Regions from separate parts of the Enterobacter sp. I4 genome, predicted to be linked through region 1. Evidence: predicted binding sites of a transcription regulator. Region 1 holds the regulator's gene; each other region holds the start of a gene.
What was found. The regulator CRP, encoded in region 1, controls carbon source genes, mostly activating them, when cyclic AMP is high. The targets are predictions, from matches to a motif close to ATGTGANNNNNNTCACAT.

Region 1 (4,055 bases):
AATGGTGTGCATGGTGTTCAGATGCCCCAGCACGCGCTGCAAATGCTGCTCCAGGGTGCTCATCGGCCCGTGGGTCAGCGTCTCCGGCGCTTCCAGTATATTCGTTTCTCCCGACTCGCCCGGCGCGTCATACTCCAGACGCTGCTGGCAGCGCTGCAGCGCAATTTCACACGACTGCAAATAGCGCTGCGCCAGATCCGGCGTCAGCATCGTGTGCTCGCGCGCCAGCGTGGTCATGGCGTTTATATGCTCGACGATGAACTGGCTGTGCGTTACCCACAGCTTCATGTCCGCCAGATAGTGCGCGTTAAAGCCCGGCTCCTGCATGGCCTGGTTGAGGGAGTTGAACAGGGCGTTATGCGCCTGGTTGACCTTCATCCGCTCGTAGGCCAGCGGGGAAGGCTGCGGATCGTCGCTCAGGATCAGGCGAATCGCACGCTGGTCGGCCTCCAGCGCGTCGTGGGCGTTCTGCCTCAGCAGCCCGCTCTGCCACTGCGGCCACAGCCAGACCATGCCGCCAAAGGCGATCAGGCAGCCAATCAGCGTATCGACCAGCCGGGCGATAATAAACTGTTCCCCGTTTAGCGTGAGCAGCTGCAGGGTATATACCGCCGTCACCGTAAAGCCCACCATCGCCCAGCCGTAGTTTTTGCGGATAATCAGGTAGCTCACCAGGGTAATGGCCAGCATGCCGGCCAGCGTGTAGCCCTCCGGCACGTGGAAGTGCAGCGTCACGCCCGCGATAATCAGCCCCGCCATGGTGCCTCCCGCCCGGTGCAGAATACGTACCCGCGTGGCGCCGTAGCCGTTCTGGGTGACAAACAGCACGGTCATTAAGATCCAGTAGGGTTTCGGCAGGTGCAGTGCCATGCCCATCAGGCTGGCGACGCTCAGCATCACGCTTATCCGGGCGGCGTTACGCAGGGCGGCTGACTTCAGCGACAGATAGCTTTTCAGGGCAGGCAGCAGCGGGAGCCGCTTTTGCTTATCCGCCATCAGGTCACGGGCGTACAGCGGGCGCTGGGTGCGCAGCACCCGGGCGATACGGCTGAAATGCCAGGCGGCAAACTGGCCGACCGGGTTATCCGGGTGCTGACGCGCTATCTTCTCCAGCGCGCCGAGCTGTTTGTCCATGGTAAAGCGCGTCGGGTAGCGGTGATAGAGAATATCGTCCGCCAGCACCCGCAGGCGCGCCGCAACGGTCTGCGCGTTCCAGCGGATCACCGCCTCCGCGTGGCTGCGCTCCACCAGCTTTTGCACCTCTTCCGGGTGGTGAAGGCTGACGGAGATATGCTCCTGCAAATCCAGCCCGACCTGGAAGATACGCAGCAGCCGCTTGTATTCCTGGTTTTGGCTGGCGGCGAGCATGTGCAGCTGCTGGTAGCACTGGCTTATCAGATCCACCACCTTTTGCTGGCGCTCCAGCAGCGGCGGCAGCGATTTTTCCGGATCGGTGTGCTGCGTCAGCAGGGTATATTTCGCTTCGCAATACTCCGCCAGCTGACGGTAGAGCAGGCTGAGGGATTCGCGCATCGGCTGTTCCCGCCACAGCCAGAACCAGAACCAGTTAAACAGCCCGTACCATAGCGTGCCGAGGGCGTAGATCAGCAACGGCTCCCACACCGGCATATTGCCCGCCAGGCTTAAGGTGAAGATGGCGGCGATCAGCGACGCGGGAAGGAGGCGGGCGTGCAGCGAGCTGATTTCGGCGGTCACGCCGAGTGTCATCGCCAGCACGGTCAGGATCAGCGGCAGGGGAATGTCCCGGGCCAGCAGGAGCTGGACGGCAAGGCTACAGCCGGCAAACAGGCAGCCGCCGACGATCAGGCGTTTGAAAAAGCGTTTATGCGGCGTGTCCAGACCGGCAATGTTGCAGCAGGCGGGAACGAGGGAAAACAGCAGGCCTTGCTGCAGGTGTCCGAGGATCAGGCCCACGGCCACGGGAAGACACAGCACCAGCGTTTGTCGCAGTGCGTAGTTAACTTCCGGGTGATAGATCAGCCTGCGCCACATGAGGAGTAGAGACAAAAACGGCGTGCCACCCTGCGGCGGCACGCCGTTTGGCCGGAATTAACGGGTTCCGTAGACCACGATAGTTTTACCGTGGGCAGAGATCAGGTTCTGATCTTCCAGCATCTTCAGGATACGGCCCACTGTTTCACGGGAACAACCGACGATCTGACCAATTTCCTGACGGGTAATTTTAATTTGCATGCCGTCAGGGTGGGTCATGGCGTCTGGCTGTTTCGCCAGGTTCAGCAGGGTCTGCGCGATACGGCCGGTCACGTCCAGGAAGGCCAGGTTGCCTACCTTCTCAGAGGTCACCTGCAGACGGCGCGCCATCTGGGAAGAAAGACGCATCAGGATGTCAGGGTTAACCTGAATCAGCTGACGGAATTTCTTGTAAGAAATTTCAGCCACTTCACATGCTGTTTTTGCACGAACCCAGGCGCTACGTTCCTGGCCTTCTTCAAACAGGCCCAGTTCACCGATAAAATCGCCCTGGTTCAGATAAGAAAGGATCATCTCTTTCCCTTCTTCATCTTTGATCAGCACGGCCACCGAGCCTTTAACGATGTAATACAACGTTTCCGCTTTTTCACCCTGGTGAATCAGCGTGCTCTTTGATGGGTACTTATGAATGTGGCAATGAGACAAGAACCATTCGAGAGTCGGGTCTGTTTGCGGTTTGCCAAGCACCATGCGCTGTTATCCTCTGTTATAAGCTGTCACCAGAGTCATAAGATGCATCCGGACTCTGGGGTTGCAATCGAATTCTTACCCATACCTGGGAAGTCGGCTGTCGTAACGTTTCGCAGCCAGTAAAGTTTGATGTCCTCTGCATACATGTGTAACGTCAATGTATTACTGTAGCATCCAGAGTGTTTTAGCATAGCTTTCGCCGCGTGTCTCCTGGTGTCTCGCTTCAGCATGACGCAGGTCGCCTTCCGTTGCGAGAAATGTAACGTACACGTAATCTGTCATAAAAAATGCAACGTTGGAGTGAGTGAATATGCAAGCGCGCGTGAAATGGGTTGAAGGGTTAACGTTCCTGGGCGAGTCCGCTTCCGGGCATCAGATTTTGATGGATGGCAACTCCGGCGATAAAGCCCCAAGCCCTATGGAAATGGTGCTGATGGCCGCGGGTGGATGCAGCGCTATCGACGTGGTGTCGATCCTGCAAAAAGGCCGCCATGACGTGACCGATTGTGAAGTGAAGCTGACGTCAGAACGTCGTGAAGAGGCGCCACGCCTGTTTACGCACATCAATCTGCACTTTGTGGTCACCGGTAAAGCGCTGAAGGACGCGGCGGTGTCCCGCGCGGTGGATCTCTCCGCGGAGAAGTACTGCTCGGTGGCGTTAATGCTGGAGAAAGCGGTGAACATCACGCATTCGTATGAAGTGATCGAGGCGTGATTGAGGGGGCATCTGCGTGTTGATGCCCTCACCCTAACCCTCTCCCGCAGGAGAGGGGATATGATTATGCGATCTGCTTCCCTTCCATCAACCGCTGTACCAGCGGCGTCATGATCAGCTCCATCGCCAGCCCCATTTTTCCGCCCGGCACCACTAACGTATTCATATGCGAAATAAATGAACCCTGCAGCATCGCCAGCAGCCACGGGTAGTCGATGCCTTCCAGATTGCGGAAGTGGATCACCACGAAGCTCTCGTCCAGCGAGGGAATGCTTTTTGCGGCGAACGGGTTTGAGGTGTCTACGGTAGGGACGCGCTGGAAGTTAATATGGGTTCGGGAAAACTGTGGCGTCAGGAAGTTGATGTAATCCTCCATGGAACGTACCACCGAGTCCATCACCGCCTCGCGAGAGTGCCCGCGCTCGCTGATGTCACGCGTCAGCTTCTGGATCCATTCAAGGTTAACAATCGGCACCACGCCCACCAGCAAATCCACATGGCGCGCCACGTCGTGCTGTGGCGTGACCACGCCGCCGTGCAATCCTTCATAAAACAGCACGTCAGTCGGTTCCGGGAGGGGCTGCCAGGGCGTGAACGTGCCCGGCACCTGATTCCAGGGCACGGCTTCATCGTAGGT
Region 2 (4,055 bases), on a different contig from region 1:
ACAACTTCCCTCCGTACTCTGTGGGCGAAACCGGTATGGTTGGCTCACCGAAGCGTCGTGAAATTGGTCACGGTCGTCTGGCGAAGCGCGGCGTGCTGGCAGTTATGCCAGAAGCAGACAAATTCCCGTACACCGTACGTGTTGTGTCTGAAATCACCGAATCCAACGGTTCTTCTTCCATGGCTTCCGTGTGTGGTGCCTCTCTGGCGCTGATGGATGCAGGCGTGCCAATCAAAGCCGCCGTTGCGGGTATCGCAATGGGTCTGGTGAAAGAAGGCGACAACTACGTTGTGCTGTCTGACATTCTGGGCGATGAAGACCACCTGGGTGATATGGACTTCAAAGTGGCGGGTTCCCGCGACGGTATCTCTGCCCTGCAGATGGATATCAAAATTGAAGGTATCACCAAAGAGATCATGCAGGTTGCTCTGAACCAGGCTAAAGGTGCGCGTCTGCACATCCTGGGCGTGATGGAACAGGCGATTAACGCGCCGCGTGGCGACATTTCTCAGTTCGCACCACGTATCCACACCATCAAGATCAATCCAGACAAGATCAAGGATGTTATCGGTAAGGGCGGTTCCGTAATTCGTGCGCTGACCGAAGAAACTGGCACTACCATTGAAATCGAAGATGACGGTACTGTGAAGATCGCAGCAACCGACGGCGAGAAGGCGAAATTCGCTATCCGTCGCATTGAAGAGATCACCGCAGAAATCGAAGTGGGCCGTATCTATGCGGGTAAAGTAACCCGTATCGTTGACTTTGGCGCGTTCGTTGCCATCGGTGGCGGTAAAGAAGGTCTGGTACACATCTCTCAGATCGCTGACAAGCGCGTTGAGAAAGTGACCGATTACCTGCAGATGGGTCAGGAAGTACCGGTGAAAGTTCTGGAAGTCGATCGCCAGGGCCGTATCCGTCTGAGCATCAAAGAAGCAACCGAGCAGTCTCAGCCTGCTGCGGCACCGGAAGCTCCGGCTGCTGAACAGCAAGGCGAGTAAGGTTGCCGTTTGCCCTCCGCGATAGCGGAGGGCTTATTATCAGGCAGGACGCCTTGTTAAGCCGCCGGGGGACAGGACGTTCATCCAATAGTTGTCTTCGGGAGTGGGAAATGAAGCCTTTTTTGCGCTGGTGTTTCGTTGCGACAGCTTTAACGCTGGCAGGATGCAGCAACTCTGCCTGGCGTAAGAGCGAAGTCCTCGCAGTGCCACTGCAACCGACTTTGCAGCAGGAAGTGATTCTGGCACGCATGGAACAAATTCTTGCCAGTCGGGCTTTAACCGATGACGAACGCGCACAGCTTTTATATGAGCGCGGAGTGTTGTATGATAGTCTCGGTCTGAGGGCATTAGCGCGAAATGATTTTTCACAAGCGCTGGCAATCCGACCTGATATGCCTGAAGTATTCAATTACTTAGGCATTTACTTAACGCAGGCAGGCAATTTTGATGCTGCCTATGAAGCGTTTGATTCTGTACTTGAGCTTGATCCAACTTACAACTACGCGCACTTGAATCGCGGTATCGCATTGTATTACGGCGGTCGTGATAAGTTAGCGCAAGATGATCTGCTGGCGTTTTATCAAGACGATCCTAATGATCCTTTCCGCAGCCTGTGGCTTTACATCGTTGAGCAGAAGCTCGATGAGAAGCAGGCCAAAGAAGCACTACAACAGCGCTTCGAAAAATCGGATAAGGAACAGTGGGGATGGAACATTGTCGAGTTCTACCTGGGCAACATTAGCGAAGCAACGCTGATGGAACGCCTCAAGGCGGACGCAACGGATAACACCTCGCTCGCTGAGCATCTCAGTGAAACCAACTTCTATTTAGGTAAGTACTACCTAAGTCTGGGGGATATGGACAGCGCTACGGCACTGTTCAAATTAGCGGTTGCTAACAACGTACATAACTTCGTTGAGCACCGTTATGCATTGTTGGAATTATCGCTCTTGGGCCAGGAGCAAGACGACCTGGCAGAATCGGACCAGCAATAGCTGACGACATAAACATCAGCCCGTAATCTTTTTGATTGCCATCACCTTCACTGGTGAGGGCGTTGTTGTTCGTCAATACACCTAATTTGAGCCGGTTCACACTTTTCAATGAAAATTGCTAATCATTTTCACGATGAGCTAAGTAGACTGGCCGCCATTAATATCGAGGCACTTGTACTACATGGCTGAATTCGAAACCACTTTTGCAGATCTGGGCCTGAAGGCTCCTATCCTTGAAGCCCTTAACGATCTGGGTTACGAAAAACCATCTCCGATCCAGGCTGAGTGTATCCCACACCTGCTTTCTGGTCGTGACGTGCTGGGCATGGCCCAGACCGGTAGCGGTAAAACTGCAGCATTCTCGCTGCCGCTGCTGAACAACATCGATCCGGACCTGCGTGCACCGCAGATCCTCGTCCTGGCTCCAACCCGTGAACTGGCTGTTCAGGTTGCTGAAGCAATGACGGAATTCTCTAAACATATGCGCGGCGTAAACGTGGTAGCCCTGTACGGCGGCCAGCGTTATGACGTGCAGTTACGCGCCCTGCGCCAGGGCCCACAGATTGTTGTCGGTACGCCGGGCCGTCTGCTGGATCATCTGAAGCGCGGTACCCTGGACCTCTCTAAGCTGAGCGGCCTGGTACTGGATGAAGCAGATGAAATGCTGCGTATGGGCTTCATCGAAGACGTTGAAACCATCATGGCGCAGATCCCGGAAGGTCATCAGACCGCTCTGTTCTCTGCAACCATGCCAGAAGCGATCCGTCGCATTACCCGCCGCTTCATGAAAGAGCCGCAGGAAGTGCGTATTCAGTCCAGCGTGACCACTCGCCCGGACATCAGCCAGAGCTACTGGTCTGTATACGGCATGCGTAAAAACGAAGCGCTGGTGCGTTTCCTGGAAGCGGAAGATTTTGATGCGGCGATTATCTTCGTACGTACCAAAAACGCGACCCTGGAAGTGGCTGAAGCGCTGGAGCGTAGCGGCTACAACAGCGCAGCGCTGAACGGCGACATGAACCAGGCGCTGCGCGAGCAGACGCTTGAGCGTCTGAAAGACGGTCGTCTGGATATCCTGATTGCAACCGACGTGGCAGCACGTGGTCTGGACGTTGAGCGTATCAGCCTGGTGGTAAACTACGACATCCCGATGGACTCCGAGTCTTACGTTCACCGTATCGGCCGTACCGGTCGTGCAGGTCGTGCGGGCCGCGCGCTGCTGTTCGTTGAGAACCGCGAGCGTCGTCTGCTGCGTAACATCGAACGCACCATGAAGCTGACTATTCCAGAAGCTGAGCTGCCAAATGCAGAACTGCTGGGCAAACGCCGTCTGGAAAAATTCGCCGCGAAAGTACAGCAGCAGCTGGAAAGCAGCGATCTGGATCAGTACCGTGCGCTGCTGTCACAAATTCAGCCAACCGCTGAAGGCGAAGAGCTGGATATGGAAACCCTGGCCGCAGCACTGCTGAAAATGGCGCAGGGCGAACGTAGCCTGATCGTGCCACCAGATGCACCGATGCGTCCTAAGCGTGAGTTCCGTGACCGTGACGATCGTTTCGAACGTCGTGGCGACCGTAACGATCGTGGTCCACGCGGTGACCGTCCAGAGCGTGGTGGTGAAGACCGTCCACGTCGCGAGCGTCGTGACGCTGGCGAAATGGAGCTGTATCGCATTGAAGTGGGCCGTGATGATGGTGTTGAAGTTCGTCACATCGTTGGCGCGATCGCTAACGAAGGCGACATCAGCAGCCGTTACATCGGTAACATCAAGCTGTTTGGCTCGCACTCTACCATCGAGCTGCCGAAAGGTATGCCGGGCGAAGTACTGCAACACTTTACCCGCACCCGCATCCTGAACAAGCCGATGAACATGCAGCTGCTGGGCGATGCACAGCCACGTCCTGACCGCGGCGGCGAACGTCGTGGCGGCGGTCGCGGTTTCGGTGGCGAACGTCGTGAAGGCGGTCGCAGCGAAGGTCGCACTGGCGAACCTCGTCGTTTCTCCGGCGAGCGTCGTGAAAACCGTGGCCCACGCCGTGAAGAAGGCACCAGCCGTCGT
Region 3 (4,055 bases), on a different contig from region 1:
GCCGACGTGATTATGCGAGCAGGACGCGCTCGATGGTCGAACAGCCCAGCGCTTTCAGCGTGGCCGCGGTGGCGTCCCACTGGATCAGCGGTGCATCGGCTTTTTCAGCCAGAATGGCGCGCTGAATATCCGGGTAGTCGTACCCGTTCAGGCTGAGCAGGTTCAGTGCACCCTGCAGCGGGGGCAGCGTCGGGTTAAACGCGGCGTTCTCTGCATAGCTACCGGTGAAGATGCGCCCGTCGCGGCACTGAAGGGCGACGCCGCTTGGGGATTTGCTGTACGGCGTGTGGCTTTTATTCGCGGCCGCAATGGCTGCCTCGCTGAGCGCATCCCCCGTCAGCGCAAAACCGTGGTTCTGCTCGTCCATCAGCAGGGTTTTGATCTCAAGATCTTTCGGGCCAAAAGCGTCAGGCAGATAATCGCCCAGCGTATGCGGCGCGCGTCCCGGCAGGTTGATGCGCAGCTCCAGACCGCTGTTCAGCTCGTTCATAAACTGGCGGCAGTGGCCACAGGGGGTATAGTTGACGGTGATGGCGCTCAGCGCTTTTTCACCGCGCAGCCAGGCGTGGCTGATGGCGCTCTGCTCCGCGTGAACGGTTTGCTGCATGGTGGCGCCGAGAAACTCCATGTTCCCACCGAAGTACCAGGTTCCACTCACGCCGCGCGCGATTGCACCTACGTTAAAATGGGAAAGGTCAGCGCGGGCGCAGGCAGCCGCCAGCGGCAGCAGGGCGAAAGCCAGCGCGTCTTCGTCCAGCCCCGTCGCCTGCTTAAGCGTCGAGACCTGTTCTGCCGTCAGCAGGGCGGGGAAATGCGCATCCGCCAGAACCGGAGCCAGGGCTGATTGCAAATTCTCTGCAAGCTGAGAGAAAGCAGCTTGAAAACGTGGATGCATGACGTTGCCTCATCAAGGTTAATGGATCGGTAGTGTACGGAGCCGTTCGGCCTTTATATGTGATCCAAATCTCATTATGTGTGCAACTTATGAAATGAAAATGAAATTTGCGCGACGCATCGCAAATTTTAGCCCATTACCGCCAGAATAACCGGGAAGATAAACGGCGCGACCAGGGAGGTAATAATCCCGCAGATCACCAGCGCCAGCGAGCTGAACGCCCCTTCCTGGTAGTCCAGCTCCGCGCAGCGTGCGGTGCCCAGCGCGTGCGAAGCGGTGCCCATCGCCAGACCGCGCGCCGCTTTGGTACGAATTTTCATGATATTCAGCAGCGTGTGGCCAAACACCGCGCCCAGAATACCGACAAATATTACGCACACGGCGCTGATGGCCGGGATGCCGCCAATGCTGCCGCCCACGGCCATGGCAATTGGCGTGGTGACGGATTTAGGCAGGATAGAGGCGGCAATCTGCGGTGACGCGCCCATCAGCAAGGCCACTGAGGTGCCGGTGATCATCGCCACCAGGCTACCCACGAAGCAGATAGTGATAATCGACTTCCAGCGAGCGCGGATCTGATGCAGTTGCTCATATAAAGGAAACGCCAGCGCCACCACGGCAGGCTGCAATAAATCGTTGAGGATCTTGCTCCCGGCGAAGTAACGCTCGTAGGGAATGCCGGTAAGCAGCAGGAAAGGAATAATTACCACCATGGCAACCAGCAGCGGGTTAAGCAACGGCATTTTGAAACGAACCGCAAGCTTACGCGCGGCGAAGAACACCGCCAGCGTTAACGGCAGGGACCACCAGATATTGGCCATCATTTTTTAGCTCCTTTCTGCCCGACCACGCGACGTTCACCGTGCACCAGATGCGAGCTCCAGCTCACCACCAGGAACACCACCAGCGTGCTGATGGCGCAGGAGACAACAATCGGGCCGAACTGCGCTTTAAGCACATCGTAATACTGCATTACCCCGACGCCGATAGGCACAAAGAGCAGGGCCATATAGCGAATAAGCACGAAGCATCCCGGGTTGACCCATTGCGCAGGCAGAACCTGTAAAGCCAGCAGCACAAACAGGATCAGCATGCCGATAATGCTGCCGGGGATGACGATGGGCAGCAGCGAGGCGATAAAAATGCCGGCGTACAGACAGGCATAAATCAGGACGAAGGCGCGAAGATATTGCCAGATAGTATTCAGTGATTTGCTCATGGTGAAAGTCCTTGCTGAGACGTATTCATCATACAATTAAACCTGAAAATGTGCCACGGATCACATCATGAATTTTGCGCATACCAGACATTCCGCAATGGAACGCCGGGCTTTCAACATACATAGAGAGCAGCTACTATAGCGCGTCTTTTTTCACAGGTACTCAGAATGCGTGTTTTACTGGCCCCGATGGAAGGCGTGCTCGACTCGCTCGTGCGCGAGCTGCTAACCGAGGTGAACGATTACGATCTCTGCGTGACGGAGTTCTTGCGCGTGGTCGATATGCTGCTGCCAGAAAAATCCTTTTATCGCCTCTGCCCTGAGCTGCACCGTCAGAGCCGTACCCCTTCCGGAACGCTGGTGCGCATCCAGCTGCTCGGCCAGTATCCCGAGTGGCTGGCGGAAAACGCCGCCCGCGCGGTGGCGCTTGGCTCTTACGGGGTTGACCTTAACTGCGGCTGTCCGTCAAAGCTGGTGAACGGCAGCGGCGGCGGGGCGACGTTGCTCAAGGATCCTGAGCTGATTTATCGCGGCGCAAAGGCCATGCGTGAGGCGGTGCCGTCGCATCTGCCGGTCACGGTTAAGGTGCGTCTTGGGTGGGACAGTGGCGATAAGCAGTTTGAAATTGCTGACGCGGTGCAGCAGGCCGGAGCAACCGAGCTGGTAGTTCACGGGCGCACCAAAGAGGACGGCTATAAAGCCGAGCGCATCAACTGGCAGGCCATAGGCGAGATCCGCAAGCGGCTTGCCATACCGGTTATCGCCAACGGTGAAATCTGGGATTACGAGAGCGCGCAGGCCTGCCTGAAGGAGACCGGCTGTGATGCGGTGATGATCGGCCGCGGCGCGCTTAACGTGCCAAACCTCAGCCGGGTGGTGAAATATAACGAGCCGCGCATGCCGTGGGCTGACGTGGTTAAGCTGTTGCAAAAATACACGCGGCTGGAGAAGCAGGGCGATACCGGGCTGTACCACGTTGCGCGCATTAAACAGTGGCTGAGCTATTTGCGTAAAGAGTACGGCGAAGCGCTGGGGTTATTTCAGGAGATCCGGACGCTGCAAACCTCGGCAGAGATTGCGCGGGTGATCCAGTCGAAGCATTAAAAGCGTTACTATGCTCGCCCGGCAGGACGCCGGGCGACAGAATCAGAAAATCATCTTGAATACGCCGGTTACCACCAGCAGCCCTATCAGAAATATAATCAAAATAACCCACAATAGTATTTTCATTCGCTTCTCCTGCGTATGTCTGTCGTGAATAAGTGTAGCAGCCAATTCATAATTGGTATGAATACATGTAATTAATACATTTTTTAAGGATATAAATTTCCGAATATAAAAATGTATGACAATGTACGGATTGCCACGCGTTACTAAAAAACGCTGCGCCATCAAGCGTAAGTTGCGCCTTTATTTTTTTGAGTGCATGGCGTAATGAAACGTTTTCTTATTTTATCTCTGAGTGCTCCCCTTGTTTTAATCCTGGCCGCCTGCGCGCCGGAACATGCGACGGTGTCGCCAGTAAAGGCGCAAACGGCGGCCGCGTCGGTGAATAGCCCGCTGCGCCATGCCGACTGGCCGAAAAGCGAATGGTGGAAAGACTATAACGATCCGCAGCTCAGTTCGCTGATCGCCAAAGCGATAGCCGATGCGCCGGATATGCAAATTGCCCGGCAGCGCATCACGCTTGCGGAAGCGCAGGCGAAGGCCGCCATCGCTGCGGATGGCCCGCAGATGGATTTTTCCGCAGACGTTGAGCGGCAAAAAATGTCGGCTGAGGGGCTGATGGGGCCGTTTGCCCTGACTGACCCCGCCGCGGGAACCACCGGTCCGTGGTACACCAACGGGACCTTCGGCCTGACGGCGGGCTGGGATCTGGATCTGTGGGGCAAAAATCGCGCCCGGATTGAGGCCCGCATCGGTAAGGTGAATGCGCAAAAA
Region 4 (4,055 bases), on a different contig from region 1:
GTGTACAGGCTGCGCAGCGCCACTTCGCCTAAAAACTCTGGTGGGACTTTATCAAACGCCATCCGCTGGAGATCAAATGCTTTCATTTTTCTATGCCTTAACAGTAGGTTACTGTCTATAAGCATAGCCCAGCCATTTATTTTCGCCGGAGATAGCACCCGTCACGCAAAACCCGTATCATTGCGCGCTTTACGTACGATAAAAGTGAACGCCATGACTCAAACGTTTATCCCCGGCAAAGACGCCGCTCTGGAAGATTCCATCGCTCGCTTCCAGCAGAAACTGACCGACCTGGGCTTTAATATCGAAGAAGCCTCCTGGCTGAACCCGGTGCCTCACGTCTGGTCTGTGCACATTCGCGACAAAGACTGCGCGCTGTGCTTTACCAACGGTAAAGGCGCAACCAAAAAAGCGGCGCTGGCCTCTGCGCTGGGCGAGTATTTTGAACGTCTGTCGACCAACTACTTTTTCGCCGACTTCTGGCTGGGCGATACCATCGCCAACGGCCCGTTCGTTCACTATCCGAATGAAAAATGGTTCCCGCTGACTGAAGACGACGAACTGCCGGAAGGCATTCTTGATGCCCGCCTGCGCGCGTTCTACGATCCGGAAAACGAACTGACCGCCAGCATGCTGATCGATTTACAGTCCGGCAATGAAGACCGCGGGATCTGTGCCCTGCCGTTCACACGCCAGTCTGATGAGCAGACCGTTTATATTCCGATGAACATCGTCGGCAACCTGTATGTGTCGAACGGCATGTCCGCCGGTAACACCCGCAACGAAGCGCGCGTGCAGGGATTATCTGAAGTCTTCGAACGCCACATCAAAAATCGCATTATTGCTGAGTCCATCAGCCTGCCGGAGATCCCGGCTGACGTGCTTGCGCGCTACCCGGGCGTGGTGGAATCCATCGCTAAACTGGAAGCGGAAGGTTTCCCTATCTTTGCCTATGACGGTTCACTGGGCGGCAAATATCCGGTTATCTGCGTCGTGCTGTTCAACCCGGCAAACGGCACCTGCTTTGCCTCCTTCGGCGCGCATCCGGACTTTGGCGTGGCGCTGGAGCGTACCGTCACCGAACTGCTGCAGGGTCGTAGCCTGAAGGATCTCGACGTGTTTACACCGCCAACCTTTGATGACGAAGAAGTGGCCGAGCACACCAACCTCGAAACGCACTTCATCGACTCCAGCGGTTTGATCTCCTGGGATATGTTCAAGCAGGATGCAGACTATCCGTTCGTGGACTGGAGCTTTGCCGGTACGACCGAAGAAGAGTTCGCCACCCTGATGGCAATCTTCAACGCCGAAGATCGCGAAGTCTACATTGCCGACTATGAACATCTGGGCGTTTACGCGTGCCGTATTATCGTGCCGGGCATGTCCGACATCTATCCGGCAGAAGATCTGTGGCTGGCAAACAACAGCATGGGTGCGCACCTGCGCGAAACCCTGCTGGCCCTGCCGGGCAGCGAGTGGGATAAAGAGGATTATCTGAACCTGATCGCCCAACTGGACGAAGAAGGCCACGATGATTTCACCCGCGTGCGCGAGCTGCTGGGTCTGGCAACCGGTAAGGATAACGGCTGGTACACGCTGCGCATCGGCGAACTGAAGGCGATGCTGGCGCTGGCGGGCGGCGATCTGGATCAGGCCCTGGCCTGGACAGAATGGACGATGGAATTTAACCAGTCGGTCTTCTCTGCCGAGCGCACTAACTATTACCGTTGCCTGCAAACGTTGCTTCTGCTGTCTCAGGAAGACGACCGTGAACCACTGCAGTACCTGAATGCGTTTGTGCGTATGTACGGTGCAGACGCCGTTGAAGCCGCCAGCGCGGCGCTGAGCGGTGAAGCGCCATTCTATGGCCTGCAGACGGTAGACAGCGATCTGAAAGCCTTCCCGGCACATCAGTCTCTGCTCAACGCCTATGAAAAATTACAGAAGGCAAAAGCCGCTTACTGGTCAAAATAAGCGCATATAACATTAATGGCAGTAGGCGTATTCACTCGCCTGAGCTATATTACGGGGCAATTTCATTGCCCCTTTTTTTATTTTTTCGCGCAATGACGTTTGATTGTAATAATTAAGTTAACTACGGGTAAATATAATAATACTTACCTGCGTTTTACTGTTACTTATTATGGCAAATACTCCATTTTAATTAACTGTTTTAAGGGAGGTGGACTGAAAAAATTCAACTCTTTTCATAACTTTTAAAATTTATTTTTATACGGATAATCAAATACTTACTCCGCTTTTGCTGTAAAACCATACACACTGCGGGCCTATAAGCCAGGCGAGATATGATCTATATCAATTTCTCTTCTATAATGCTTTGTTAGTATCTCGTCGCCGACTTAATAAAGAGAGAGTTAGTGTGAAAGCTGACAACCCTTTTGATCTATTACTCCCCGCTGCGATGGCGAAAGTTGCCGAAGAAGCGGGTGTCTATAAAGCAACGAAACATCCGATGAAGACGTTCTATCTGGCGATCACGGCTGGTGTGTTCATCTCTATCGCTTTCGTCTTCTATATCACCGCTACCACCGGTACTGCCGCGATGCCTTACGGCATAGCCAAACTGATTGGCGGCATCTGCTTCTCGCTGGGTTTGATTCTTTGCGTCATCTGCGGCGCCGATCTCTTCACCTCAACGGTGTTGATTGTTGTGGCGAAAGCCAGCGGAAGGATCACCTGGGGTCAACTGGCGCGCAACTGGCTTAACGTCTACGTTGGTAACCTGATTGGCTGTCTGCTCTTTGTTTTGTTGATGTGGCTTTCTGGCGAGTACATGACCGCCAACGGCGGATGGGGGCTTAACGTCCTGCAAACCGCTGACCACAAAATGCACCATACATTTATCGAAGCCGTTGCTCTCGGCATCCTTGCTAACCTGATGGTCTGCCTGGCGGTGTGGATGAGCTACTCTGGTCGTAGCCTGATGGATAAAGCCATGATTATGGTTCTGCCGGTTGCGATGTTTGTTGCCAGCGGCTTTGAGCACAGTATTGCGAATATGTTCATGATCCCGATGGGGATTGTTATCCGCAACTTTGCAAGCCCGGAGTTCTGGACTGCTGTTGGTTCAACCCCGGAAAGTTTCTCTCACCTGACTATTATGAATTTCATTACCGATAACCTGATCCCCGTCACTATCGGGAACATTATCGGTGGGGGTCTGTTAGTTGGGTTGACATACTGGGTCATTTACCTGCGTGGCGGCGACCATCATTGATGGTTGTCTCAGGCAGTAAATAAAAAATCCACTTAAGAAGGTAGGTGTTACATGTCCGAGCTTAATGAAAAGTTAGCCACAGCCTGGGAAGGTTTTACAAAAGGTGACTGGCAGAATGAAGTAAACGTCCGTGACTTCATTCAGAAAAACTATACCCCGTATGAAGGTGACGAATCCTTCCTGGCTGGTGCAACTGACGCAACCACCAAGCTGTGGGACAGCGTAATGGAAGGCGTTAAACTGGAAAACCGCACTCACGCGCCAGTTGATTTTGACACCTCCGTTGCTTCCACCATCACTTCTCACGATGCTGGCTACATCAACAAAGCCCTTGAGAAAATCGTTGGTCTGCAAACTGAAGCACCACTGAAACGCGCAATCATCCCGTTCGGTGGTATCAAAATGGTTGAAGGTTCCTGCAAAGCGTATAACCGCGAGCTGGACCCAATGCTGAAAAAAATCTTCACCGAATACCGTAAAACCCACAACCAGGGTGTATTCGATGTTTACACCAAAGACATTCTGAACTGCCGTAAATCTGGCGTTCTGACTGGTCTGCCAGATGCATATGGCCGTGGCCGTATCATCGGTGACTACCGTCGCGTTGCGCTGTACGGTATCGACTTCCTGATGAAAGACAAATACGCGCAGTTCGTCTCCCTGCAGTCCGATCTGGAAAACGGCGTAAACCTGGAAGCGACTATCCGTCTGCGTGAAGAGATTGCTGAACAGCACCGCGCGCTGGGTCAGATCAAAGAGATGGCGGCTAAATACGGCTGCGATATCTCCGGTCCTGCTACCAACGCTCAGGAAGCTA

Region 2: yrbN (protein YrbN) is a predicted target of CRP. The motif match lies at 2,081-2,098, and genes of this name have one in related genera.
Region 3: MOQ06_RS06740 (CidA/LrgA family protein) is a predicted target of CRP. The motif match lies at 2,163-2,180, and genes of this name have one in related genera.
Region 4: focA (formate transporter FocA) is a predicted target of CRP. The motif match lies at 2,305-2,322, and genes of this name have one in related genera.

Annotation. Positions count from the first base shown of each region.
Region 1 covers NZ_JALBUO010000002.1:800,630-804,684, reverse strand. The annotation lists gene MOQ06_RS16275 (YccS/YhfK family putative transporter) at 1-2,013, opposite strand, end outside; gene crp (cAMP-activated global transcriptional regulator CRP) at 2,071-2,703, opposite strand; gene MOQ06_RS16265 (OsmC family protein) at 3,014-3,418, shown strand; gene MOQ06_RS16260 (phosphoribulokinase) at 3,483-4,055, opposite strand, start outside.
Region 2 covers NZ_JALBUO010000001.1:325,585-329,639, forward strand. The annotation lists gene pnp (polyribonucleotide nucleotidyltransferase) at 1-1,001, shown strand, start outside; gene nlpI (lipoprotein NlpI) at 1,112-1,996, shown strand; gene yrbN (protein YrbN) at 2,105-2,185, shown strand; gene MOQ06_RS01560 (DEAD/DEAH family ATP-dependent RNA helicase) at 2,178-4,055, shown strand, end outside.
Region 3 covers NZ_JALBUO010000001.1:1,400,517-1,404,571, forward strand. The annotation lists gene cdd (cytidine deaminase) at 11-895, opposite strand; gene MOQ06_RS06735 (CidB/LrgB family autolysis modulator) at 1,024-1,719, opposite strand; gene MOQ06_RS06740 (CidA/LrgA family protein) at 1,716-2,114, opposite strand; gene dusC (tRNA dihydrouridine(16) synthase DusC) at 2,283-3,218, shown strand; gene mdtQ (multidrug resistance outer membrane protein MdtQ) at 3,549-4,055, shown strand, end outside.
Region 4 covers NZ_JALBUO010000003.1:269,976-274,030, forward strand. The annotation lists gene MOQ06_RS20565 (DUF421 domain-containing protein) at 1-86, opposite strand, end outside; gene ycaO (30S ribosomal protein S12 methylthiotransferase accessory factor YcaO) at 214-1,974, shown strand; gene focA (formate transporter FocA) at 2,381-3,238, shown strand; gene pflB (formate C-acetyltransferase) at 3,290-4,055, shown strand, end outside.